One region of the Anaerostipes faecis genome, then DNA from elsewhere that is predicted to be linked to it. Evidence: riboswitches for the same ligand, from Rfam matches in the RefSeq annotation. Region 1 holds a riboswitch; the other holds the start of a gene.
The links. Region 1 has a riboswitch for ZMP and ZTP ahead of pflA (pyruvate formate-lyase-activating protein). Riboswitches for the same ligand answer to the same signal wherever they lie in the genome.
Positions count from the first base shown of each region.

Region 2: another riboswitch for ZMP and ZTP. It lies ahead of QGT46_RS06945 (IMP cyclohydrolase); the one in region 1 lies ahead of pflA (pyruvate formate-lyase-activating protein).

Region 1 covers NZ_CAJSYK010000003.1:161,352-167,165, reverse strand. The annotation lists partial or broken gene QGT46_RS17215 (ABC-F family ATP-binding cassette domain-containing protein) at 1-743, opposite strand, end outside; gene pflB (formate C-acetyltransferase) at 1,002-3,233, opposite strand; gene pflA (pyruvate formate-lyase-activating protein) at 3,227-3,952, opposite strand; ZMP/ZTP riboswitch at 4,148-4,232, opposite strand; gene spoIIR (stage II sporulation protein R) at 4,400-5,002, shown strand.
Region 2 covers NZ_CAJSYK010000007.1:125,053-130,866, reverse strand. The annotation lists gene QGT46_RS06955 (MerR family transcriptional regulator) at 1-409, shown strand, start outside; gene QGT46_RS06950 (phosphoribosylaminoimidazolecarboxamide formyltransferase) at 546-1,724, opposite strand; gene QGT46_RS06945 (IMP cyclohydrolase) at 1,734-2,447, opposite strand; ZMP/ZTP riboswitch at 2,564-2,643, opposite strand; gene QGT46_RS06940 (methylglyoxal synthase) at 2,701-3,060, opposite strand; gene QGT46_RS06935 (GH25 family lysozyme) at 3,142-4,560, opposite strand; gene sigE (RNA polymerase sporulation sigma factor SigE) at 4,737-5,468, opposite strand; gene QGT46_RS06925 (sigma-E processing peptidase SpoIIGA) at 5,473-5,814, opposite strand, start outside.

The DNA of each region.
Region 1 (5,814 bases):
GACAGATGTCTCACAAAGAGATGGTCGGTATTTGTCAAGGGGAGCTGCGAAAAGTTAAATTGAGGACATCTCTCAGTTATATCCGGATCTTCCATACGCTCAATTCTTTTTAACTGCTTTTGACGCCCTCTGGCCATTTTTGATTTCCGTCCGGCAATATTTTTGCGGATAAATTCTTCTGTTTCTTTAATTTTTTTCTGCTGGGATGAATATTGGCGCACATATTCTTCCTGAAGAAACGTCTTCTTTTTTAAAAATTCTGAATAAGAGCCGTAATATTTTGTGAGTCTGCCGTTATGAATATCACAAATACGGTTGACGCTTCTCTCTAAAAAGTCATGGTCGTGGGAGACGGCCATAAAAGCATTGGGAAGCCCCGAAAGATAGTCTGCAAGCCATGAGACATGTTCTTTATCCAGAAAATTCGTCGGTTCATCCAGCAGCAGGACAGAAGGCTGTTCCAGCAAAAGTTTAGCGAGGATGACTCTGGCCCTCTGGCCTCCGCTGATTTCTTCTACCTGGCGTTCAAGACCTATGGAGAGGAGTCCCAGTCCGGCGGCTGCCTGTTCAATTCGAGTATCGATCTGATAAAAGTCATGAAGTTCTAATTGTTCCTGGAGCCGTGCGGCGGCAGAGAGTGCTTTTTCATCTCCGGCCGCTGCTTTTGAATACAGCAGGTTCATTTGCTCCTCTTTTATATAAAGAGACTGGAAAGCAGATTTTAAAAAATCTGAGATCGTTATCCTTTCCTATCATATAAAAAGACAGAAGACAAAATACATTACTGTATCTGCCTTCTGCCGTATCTTAGAGTCGGTGTATTATAAAACAACAAAAGGCCGCGGACAAAACATTGTCCGCAGCCTTATAGCATGGGATTTTTCGGGAAAACGGGTATCCAAATAAGAACTGCTCATGCAGCCGCAGATGATTCTTGATTCGGATCTGTCTCCCGATGAAATCTTAAAGCGGGCAGGTGCCGCCATACTCTGCAAAATGTCCTACATCCCTTCGTGGAATGTTCGTCTCACAACTTCTTCCTGCTGTTCTCTGGAAAGCTTATTAAAGTTTACTGCATATCCGGAAACACGGATCGTCAGTGTCGGATATTTGTCCGGATGTTCCATGGCATCAATCAATGTCTCGCGGTTGAATACGTTGACATTCAGGTGATGAGCGCCCTGTACAAAGTAACCGTCCAGGATATTTGCAAGATTTTCTTCTCTCTGGCCCTGATCTTTTCCTAAGGCCTCCGGTACAATGGAGAAGGTGTTGGAAACACCATCCTGGCATACGTCGCGGTAAGGGATCTTGGCTACGGAATTTAGAGAAGCCAGAGCGCCGCTGTTGTCCCGTCCGTGCATTGGGTTTGCACCAGGAGCAAGAGGCTCTCCTAATTTTCTTCCGTCCGGTGTGGAGCCCGTTTTCTTTCCATACATAACATTGGATGTGATGGTAAGCGCAGATAATGTATGGATGGCATTTCTATAGATCGGATGTTTCTTTAATTCCTCAGAGAATAAAGTGACAGTGTTGACGGCCAAGTCGTCTGCCCGGTCATCGTCATTGCCGTATTTCGGGAAGTCTCCTTCAGTCTCAAAATCTACAGCCACACCGTTTTCATTGCGGACCGGTTTTACAGTGGCATATTTGATCGCTGATAAGGAGTCTGCCGCGATGGAAAGACCTGCCACGCCGTATGCTGCAATACGCTCCATATTGGTATCGTGCAGTGCGAACTGGCTCGCCTCGTAGGCATATTTGTCATGCATATAATGGATGATATTTACTGTGTCAACGTATAATTCGGCCACATAAGAAAGAACCTTTTTGTAGTTTGCCCAAACTTTTTCGTAGTCCAATACTTCATCGGTGATCGGCTCGATGCCCGGAATGACTTCAATGCCCTTTTTCTCATCGATGCCGCCGTTGATTGCATACAGCAGGGATTTGGCAAGGTTACAGCGCGCTCCGAACAGCTGGGTCTGTTTTCCGACTTTCATAGCAGACACACAGCAGGCGATAGCATAATCATCTCCGTAAATCGGTCTCATGACATCGTCATTTTCATACTGGATAGAGTCTGTGTCAATGGAAACTTTGGAGCAGAACTTCTTGAAGTTCGCCGGAAGCTTTTCAGACCAGAGGACAGTCAGGTTCGGCTCCGGAGCTGTTCCCAAATTATAAAGAGTATGGAGATAACGGAAAGAAGTCTTTGTTACAAGCGGTTTGCTGTTGATTCCGATGCCGCCGATGGACTCTGTGATCCAGGTAGGGTCTCCTCCGAATAATTCATCGTACTCCGGTGTCCTTAAATGTCTTACAAGACGAAGCTTGATGATAAACTGGTCGATCAGTTCCTGGGCGTCTTTCTCCGTCAGAACGCCGTTTTCCAGGTCGCGCTGAATATAAATATCAAGGAAAGTGGAAGTACGTCCGAGGGATGTAGCCGCACCGTTGTTTTCTTTTACACCGGCAAGGTAAGCCATATATACGGCCTGAACAGCCTCTTTGGCGTTGGATGCGGGTTTAGAGATATCCACTCCGTAGGAAGCAGCCATTTCTTTGATCGCTCCTAAAGCACGGATCTGCTCGGATACTTCCTCTCTTGCACGGATGCGGTCTTCGCTCATCGGTCCGTCTAAGGCATCCAGATCACGTTTCTTTTCTTCAACGAGATAATCAATTCCATAGAGGGCGGCACGGCGGTAGTCTCCGATTACACGTCCTCGTCCGTATGCATCCGGAAGCCCTGTCAAAAGACCGGCAGTCCTTGCAAGTCTTGTGCGCTGCGGATAAGCATCAAAGACACCTTCGTTGTGTGTCTTGCGGTATTCATTGAAGTGACGGTCAATTTCCGGATTCAGCTTGTATCCGTACTGCTCCAGAGAAGAATGGGCCATTCTCTTTCCGCCGTATAAGTTTACGATACGTTTTAACGGAGCATCTGTCTGAAGACCGACGATGACTTCATTTTCTTTGTCGATATATCCGGGAGCAAAGTTTGTGATGCCGGAGATGATGTCAGTTTCTACATCTAAAACTCCGCCTTTTTTTGTTTCTTCGGAAAGCAGTTCTTCGCATTTGTTCCACACTTTTTCCGTTTTTTCTGAAACACCTGCCAGGAAAGAGTCATCGCCCTCATATAACGTATAATTTTTCTGTATAAAGTCCCTTACGTTGGTTTCCTTTGTCCATTTTCCATCTTTAAAGCCATTCCATTCTTTTAACATTGTTTTCCTCCATATTGATCAAAATAGGTTTCCTGAAGTTGTTTGGTACGTTCCTTGTCCATTGCCGGAACTCCTTTGAGTGGGTAAGAAAGATTCATTACCTCATATTTGTTGGCACCGAGCAGATGATAGGGAAGAAGCTCTACCTTTTCTACGTTTGGTATGCGGTCTATGTATTCCTTTAATTCCTGCATGTGCTCTTCGCTGTCTGTAAGTCCCGGAACTACGACATGGCGGATCCATAGTTTCGTGCTGTTCCGTTCCAATGCCTTTAGAAATTCGTTGAACCGCTCCATCGGTCTTCCTGTCATAGACTCGTAAGCCAGTTCGGTTATTTCTTTGAGGTCTAAAAGTACCAGATTCGTGTAAGAGAGGATCTCATCATAATCTCCCTGTCCGAAGCCTGCGGTGTCAATGCACGTATGGATACCTTCCTGTCTGCAGAGTTTCAGGGTCTTAAGCAAAAACTCCGGCTGCATCAGCGGCTCTCCGCCCGAAAAGGTCACTCCGCCGTTCTGTTTAAAGTACGGCTTAAAGCGGGAAATCTTTTTCACCAGTGCCTCCGGAGTTATCTCTTCACCGCCCTGAAACTCCCAGGTGTCGGGGTTATGGCAGAACTTACACCGAAGGGCACAGCCCTGGAAAAAGACTACGCTGCGGATGCCCGGGCCGTCCACTAATCCCATGGATTCCATGGAATGGATGTGTCCAACAATCATAGGAACCTCCTGTAAAAATGTTGATTGGCTGCCTGGGATACGAGTATAAGCGGTTTATGGAAGGACAAAGTAGGCAAGCCCACACCTCATCTCCCCAACACCCCACTCTTTGAGGGGCTTGACAACTTTGCGTGTCAGATGCGATTTGCCAAAAGCAAATAATTTCCTTTGAAATAAAAAAAGCCGCACGTCCAGGCAGAGTGCCCAGACGGTCGGCTAAAAATTCATTGTCATACTTCCTGTGGTAAACTCCACTTGTCCGTCAGTCATATGACTTATGTCTTTAAAATACTATACCTGGCACCGGAATGTCAACCCCGGAATCGAAATATTTAATGTAAAATTTTTAGCCGGCTCCATCATAACCTGGATGCTTCTGCCTGTCTACCGGGTATCTGATAAAAGTTTTCATGTTTAAAATTCAGAAAATCCGGGCATGTTCATAGTATGAAGAAGAAATCAAACATCTGGATGTTTTTCCTTGCCGCCGCAGTGATCTTCTCTGTGGTCTGGGCAAAAGAGGAAGACGACAAAGCGGATCAGAAAATAAAACAGGGAGTCGTGCGGTTCCATATACGGGCAAATAGTAACAGCAGGAAAGACCAGGCAGAGAAACTCCTGGTCAGGGATCAGGTAGTGGCATATCTGAAGCCCTGTATGGAGCAGGCCAAAACAAAAGAAGATGCAAAGAGAATCCTTGACAGCAGGAAAAAGGATATTGCCAAAGTGGCAAAGGCCACGCTGCAAAAGAGGGGAAGGGATCTTCCGGTCAAAGTCTATCTGACCAGAGAGAAGTTTCCCGAAAAAGACTATGGCAGCTACGTATTTCCCGAGGGAACCTACGATGCACTGAGAATTGATCTCGGAAATGCCAGTGGACATAATTGGTGGTGTGTCATGTTTCCGGACCTTTGCATTACCAAAGAGAGTGAAGCGGCAAAAGACGAAAATACCAGAAAAAAACTGGAGCAGCAGGTAGGAAAAAAAGGAGTGAAAAAGCTGGAAAGGAAGAAGGAGAAGCTGCCCTGGTTTTTGAAATGGCTGGAGTAGAGAGGTAATATTTACTAAATAAATATATAAAAAGTTAACTACTTTTTTCGTTGATATTTGTTGTAAAAACAGGTATAATAAAGTTACAAAAGTTTTAAAAATTTATAATAATACATTTTATTTCCAACACGGCTGAGAGGGGCAGAAAGTGAAGGAGATGGTATGGATGAAAAAGATTTCAAAGAGGCATACGGTATGGTAGATCAATTATTTTTATAGGTCTCTGCTGCTCATAACAGCAGGGATTCTGATGCTTTTGGCCTTCCTGCTGCTCCTCCGGTAACTGCAGACGATTACATATCAAAATACAAAGAGGGAATTTTACAGGTGTATTCTGTAAACTTTCCTCTTTTATTTCATTTCATAGGAAAGTTCTATGACCTTCCCTATGAAATAAAAACGCTCCGTGGGTTGTGCACAGATGCGTAAGGAAATTATTTGCCTGCGGCAAATTGCATCTGGCACGCAAAGTTGTCAAGCACCTCAAAGAGTGAGAGGCTGGGGAGATGAGGTGTGGGCTTGCCCACTTTGTCCTTTCTCTGTGAGAAAGCAAAAAACATAAAGAGTGCACTATCTGGGAACCATAAAAACAAATGATGAAACAGGCACAACTTTTATGCTGCCCAAAACGTCTAATTATTAAATACGGATGTAAGGAGAATCTACAAATGAAGAAAAAAATAAAAAAAGATAAACTAAAAGAAATGAAGGATTTTTACCGTTCAGTCCTGCTGATTTCACTTGGCATCACTATGATCCTGATCTTCCAGGCAATGCTCATGTAGACAGAAAATCATGGACGATTCAGCTGA
Region 2 (5,814 bases), on a different contig from region 1:
TCAGCATATTTTACTGTTCCGGGAACTTGAATTCTCTTTAAAAGACATCAGAGAGATCCTGGACCGTTCGGATTTTGACCGACAAAAAGCATTAGATCAGCAGATACAGCTTTTGAGGATCAAAAAGGACCGGCTGGAACATCTGATCGACTTCGCTCTTGTAATTCAAATGTTAGGAGTGAAATCATTGAATTATCAGACATTGAACGAAGAAACGCTGGAAAGCTATAAATCCGAGGCCAGAAAAAGCTGGGGCGGTACCGATGCTTTCTGCGAAGATGAACAAAAGACACAGGATTATACAGAGGAGGACTGGAAGGTCATGAATACAAAGTTTATGGCAAACTTTGCGGAATTCGGCCGTCTCATAAACAAAGATCCGGCCTCCGAACCTGTGATGACAGAATGAAAAAGTCTATAGACCGTGCCGGCGGAGAAGGAACCGCCAAATTTGTTTCCAAAGCAATCCTCATCTACTGCCAGACGCATTCATAAGCTTAAGAAAGGAGAAAAACCATTGTGGTTCCTCTCCTTCCTGCTATACTTTAGTGATGGAATAAACGGATTTTCGTAAAACACATCACCATATTATATTTATTGCATGTTGCAATGACATGGTCGTCTCTGATAGAGCCACCCGGCTCAGCCACATAAGAAACGCCGCTTTTGTGTGCCCGTTCGATATTATCGCCAAACGGGAAAAATGCATCTGATCCAAGTGCCACACCCGTCATCTGATCCAGCCATTCACGCTTTTCTTCTCTTGTGAACACTTCCGGTTTTACTTTAAAAATAGTTTCCCATGCTCCGTCGGCCAGAACATCCATATAGTCGTCCCCGATATACAGGTCAATGGCATTGTCACGGTCCGCACGGCGGATGCCGTCCACGAACTCAAGTCCCATGACTTTCGGAGCCTGACGCAGATACCAGTTGTCGGCTTTCTGTCCTGCCAGACGGGTACAATGAATTCTGGACTGCTGTCCCGCACCGATGCCGATCGCCTGTCCATCCTTTGCGTAGCATACTGAATTAGACTGGGTATACTTTAATGTAATCATTGCAATCGCCAGATCGATTTTGGCAGAATCAGGCAGTTCCTTATTCTCCGTCACGATATCGTTAAAGAAATCCTTATCAATGTTCAGTTCATTTCTGCCCTGTTCAAAGGTAACACCAAACACTTCTTTGCGCTCTACCGGAGCCGGCACATAATCCGGATCGATCTCGATCACATTGTAGTTTCCCTTTTTCTTTTCTTTTAAAATTTCAAGTGCGTCTGCGTCGTATCCCGGAGCAATCACTCCGTCAGATACCTCTCTTTTTATAATCTTGGCCGTTGCCGCATCACACACATCGGAAAGTGAAATGAAATCTCCAAAAGAAGACATGCGGTCGGCACCTCTCGCCCTGGCATACGCATTGGCAAGAGGAGTAAATTCCATATCCATGTCATCTACCCAGTAAATCTTCTTTTCCACATCGGTCATCGGAAGACCTACCGCCGCGCCAGCGGGAGAAACGTGTTTAAAGGAAGCTGCCGCCGGAAGACCGGTCGCCTTTTTCAGTTCCTTCACCAGCTGCCAGCCGTTTAATGCATCAAGGAAATTAATATATCCCGGTTTACCGCTTAACACTTTGATCGGCAGTTCACCGTCTTCCATGTAAATTCTTGACGGCTTCTGGTTTGGATTGCATCCGTATTTTAACTCTAATTCCTTCATGGTCTCCTCCTATTGATTCTTGTTCACGATCCTTGTTTCATATTCTCCTGTTTTGATATCGATATAACGCACAAACAGAGATACTTTGTTGTCCTCATTCAGACTTTCCCATACACGGTTTGTAAACGCATCAATATCATCGTCTAAACCGATTAATTTAGGCTCTCCCTCAAAACTTGGAAGCGGATCTCCGTCCTGCATATAGGTGTGGATAAAATGTCCCTCTCCGCTTACCGGATTCTCATAGGCAAATGTATAGCGGTTGCATGCATCCGGATTGCCGTTATTACTCTTTAAAATAGACATTGCATAGTTGTAGGTTCCGTTTTCCACATGCATAATGCCTGAAATACGCGGAGTATAATTCGGTGCATCCGGCTCAAACTCTCTCGTCCTCAATGCCTGTTCAAATGTCTGCTGTTTATCCATGAGTTCGTAGATTGTATCCGTCTGGTCTCCGTTGGTCACGATCGTCTTATTTCCAAGTACCTTAACCGGAGCATAGATGATAAGGCTCGGGTCACTCAGTTTTGATGGATCAAAAGCCTGTGTCCGGATGCCTTTTCCATCCTCGATAAACACACGGTTTCTGCTGTTCCCGCTTCTTCCCATGATAAAATATGCAGTCACTGCATAGGCCCCGTTTGGTGATTTTCCGATCACAATTCCTCTTCCAGGATATGAATTCCCTTTTAACTCGTTTTCTAATGACAACATCTTCATTGCCTTGCATCCTCCTTTTGTATCTGTGTGCAGCTTTGCGGAGAGGTTTTTATTCCATACGAAAGGTTCGCAGACCTTTTCAATGTAATAAAAGAGGCCGCCTGGGCATACTGAATAAAAGTTGCCCAGGCGGCCGGCATTTCTGCTGCCGTGCTCCCCGTGGTTTCTCCACTATCCGCCAGTCGCACAGCTTTCAAAATAAATATACACTATGATCTGTCATTTTTCAAGTCAAAATACTCAGTCCTGACAGCTAAAACATCTGAATCATCAGTTCTGCAGCCGCAGTATTGGTGACTGCCGGTACCTTGTGCACATCACAGACACGAAGCAGTGCAGACACGTCAGGCTCATGAGGCTGTGCGGTCAGTGGGTCCCGGAAAAAAACGACCAGTCCGATCTTTCCCTCTGCAATCCTGCCTCCCAGCTGCTGGTCTCCGCCGTACGGTCCTGAAAGATATTTCTTCACCGGAAGTCCTGTGGCTTCCTCTACCCGTTTTCCGGTTGTGCCGGTTGCGACCAAGTCATATTTTGCTAATGTCTCTTTATACTTCTTTGCAAATTCCACCATCTCGTCTTTTTTCTTGTCATGTGCGATCAATGCAATTATCATATCTTTATCCTCCTGATGTTTAATGACTGTAAGGCTAATCTACACTAAAGCAGCCATTTTTACAAGAGGAATATCTTTAGATCACCGTTTGAGAGATTTTACTTTGGAAAATTTACTGTAAATTTTCTTTTTCTTTATGGTCTGATACGATCTGATTTTAAAATAATATCTTTTCTTCTTTTTTAGCTTGCCTTTTGTATAAGATACTTTTTTTGCAGATACGGTTGCAATTCTTTTAAATCCGGAGGACTTTTTCCCGGACATATAAATCTGATATTTTGTAGTCCCGCCGACCTTAGACCAGGTAATCTTAATACTTTTCTTTCCGGATTTTTTAAGCTTTATAATCTTGTTTGTCTTGGGCCGGACAGTAACTTTGCAGACTGCTTTTTTCCCGTTGGATGTCTTCGCTGTGATCGTTGCTTTCCCCACGCCCTTTGCAGTAATTTTTCCCGCGGAAGAGACAGCTGCCACTTTTTTATTGGAACTGGTCCATGTCACAGTTTTATTGGAAGCATTGGATGGCGCGATTGATTTCTTCAATGTATAGGAAGAACCGTTTATGAGCTTCAGGCTTGTCTTATTCAGCTTCACCGAGGAGACAGCCGCCGTTTGCAGTGCATTGACGTTCCATGAGCCTATTTTAAAATTCAGATCTGCATTTGTACCGATTCCACTGACCTTTCCTGAATCTGTACTCTGCCACATATGATAATTTCCAGTATAATCACAGCGGTAATTATACTGTGCAACCCATCTTGGATATTTATCAAATACACTGCTTGTCAGCCGTGAAGTAAACCAGTATTTATTTGCATAAACACCGACATTCTTATAACCTGCACTGCCCAGTGTCTTTATAAAAGTATCGGCAATTTCTCCAAGTTTCTGATTTGACAATCCTCCCTGAAATTCCTCATCTTCCATATCATAATAAATCGGATAGGAAAGCTTCTTACCCTTGACCAGGCGTATCACATGTTCTGCTTCACTTTTTGCTTTCGTCGTATTAGTTGCATACGAATATATGTAAACTCCATAAGGCATCCCAATTCTCTCACATTCAGATGAATTATATGCCCATGTGGGATCGTCCTGGCTCTTTAAATTTTCACCATATCCAACTCTTATAATCGCATAGTCAATTCCGTCTGCTTTGACTTTATTCCAGTCAATTTTGCCGTTCCATTTGCTCACATCAATTCCCTTTGCAGTGGCATTTGGAATTGGATCTCCCAAAGAATTCAAAAACACTCCGTTTACATTTTTCCATGCATTTGAAACTGCTCTGGCTCCTCTGGCTGATATGGATGGACCTATTGGCTCCTGCTGTTTTACCGGTTTTCCATCTTTGAACCGCCAACTGTTGGCCGGATCATTTTCTTCCGCACTTTTTTCTTCTGCAAAAACAGAAGCACAGCTGACGTAAAAAAATCCAGTAGCCAATACGATTACTGAAACAAATACTGCAAGTTTATTCTTTATCCCCTTTACTCTCACTTGTCTTCTCCTTTTCACTTTATCAGTAGTATAACATTATTCCCCTCATTTTCAAAGCCCGATTACAAAGGAAATTTTTCCATCTGTATTCGTGTAACACAAGGTCGTAGAACTTTCCTATGAAATGAAAAAACCGCATCAGGATTTTTCCCATGCGGCTTTCTCTCTTACACTGATCAGACACATCCCATCCGGGACATCTCTCTCTTTAATCTTTTAATAATCTTCTTTTCCAATCTGGATATGTAAGACTGGGAGATTCCCATTAAATCGGCAACCTCTTTCTGTGTTTTCTCCTCCCCGTCCTTCTGGTTAATGCCGAATCTCAGCTCAATGATATTTCTCTCCCGGTCAGAGAGGATTTTCATGGCATTCAGCAAAAGCTTCCTGTCCACCTCATGCTCCAGGTCCCTGTAAATAATATCCTCGTCTGTTCCGAGGATATCCGAAAGCAGAAGTTCATTTCCGTCCCAATCCACGTTCAGTGGTTCATCGATGGACACTTCCATCTTCGTCTTATTATTTCTTCTCAAATACATCAGGATTTCATTCTCAATGCATCTGGAAGCGTATGTAGCAAGCTTGATCTTTTTGGCCGGATTGAATGTGTTGATGGCTTTGATCAGTCCGATCGTTCCAATGGAGATCAAATCTTCAACACCGATCCCTGTATTGTCAAATTTCTTTGCTATATATACTACCAGACGGAGATTTCTCTCAATTAACTTTGCCCTTGCTTCCGGTTCCTCCGCTGTCCCGAGCTTATGTATCATCTTCTCCTCTTCCTTTGCTTCCAGAGGAGCCGGCAGAATTTCTGCACCCCCTATATAGTGAATTTCTTTTCCTTTCGCTAAAAATGTCCTCTTTTGGCATGTCACATTAAGTTTCAGCACTGTACAACCTCCCATTACCTTATCTGACCAGATCCGGATGGAGCAATAACTGATAGTGGCCGTCCCGGGAAAGCGGGCTCTCTGACAGTCCTATCAATCCTCTTTCTGCCATCCATGTCTGGCTGCTATTCTTGATCCTGATATTAGCTACAAGAATCCCCATCATCAGGCCGTCTTCCCTGCCAACCGTCCTGTACGGGATCATTCTTATATCTTTTAGCTTATGTTTTTCTATTAAAATGGTTAATGACTCATCTAAATATGGATCCAGCGCCTGTTCCTCCATGACGGAGACCGGGATCTTCTCTATCGGTTCGTATAAAAAATTCCCCGTATCCAAATAAGCAGTGACTCTGACCGT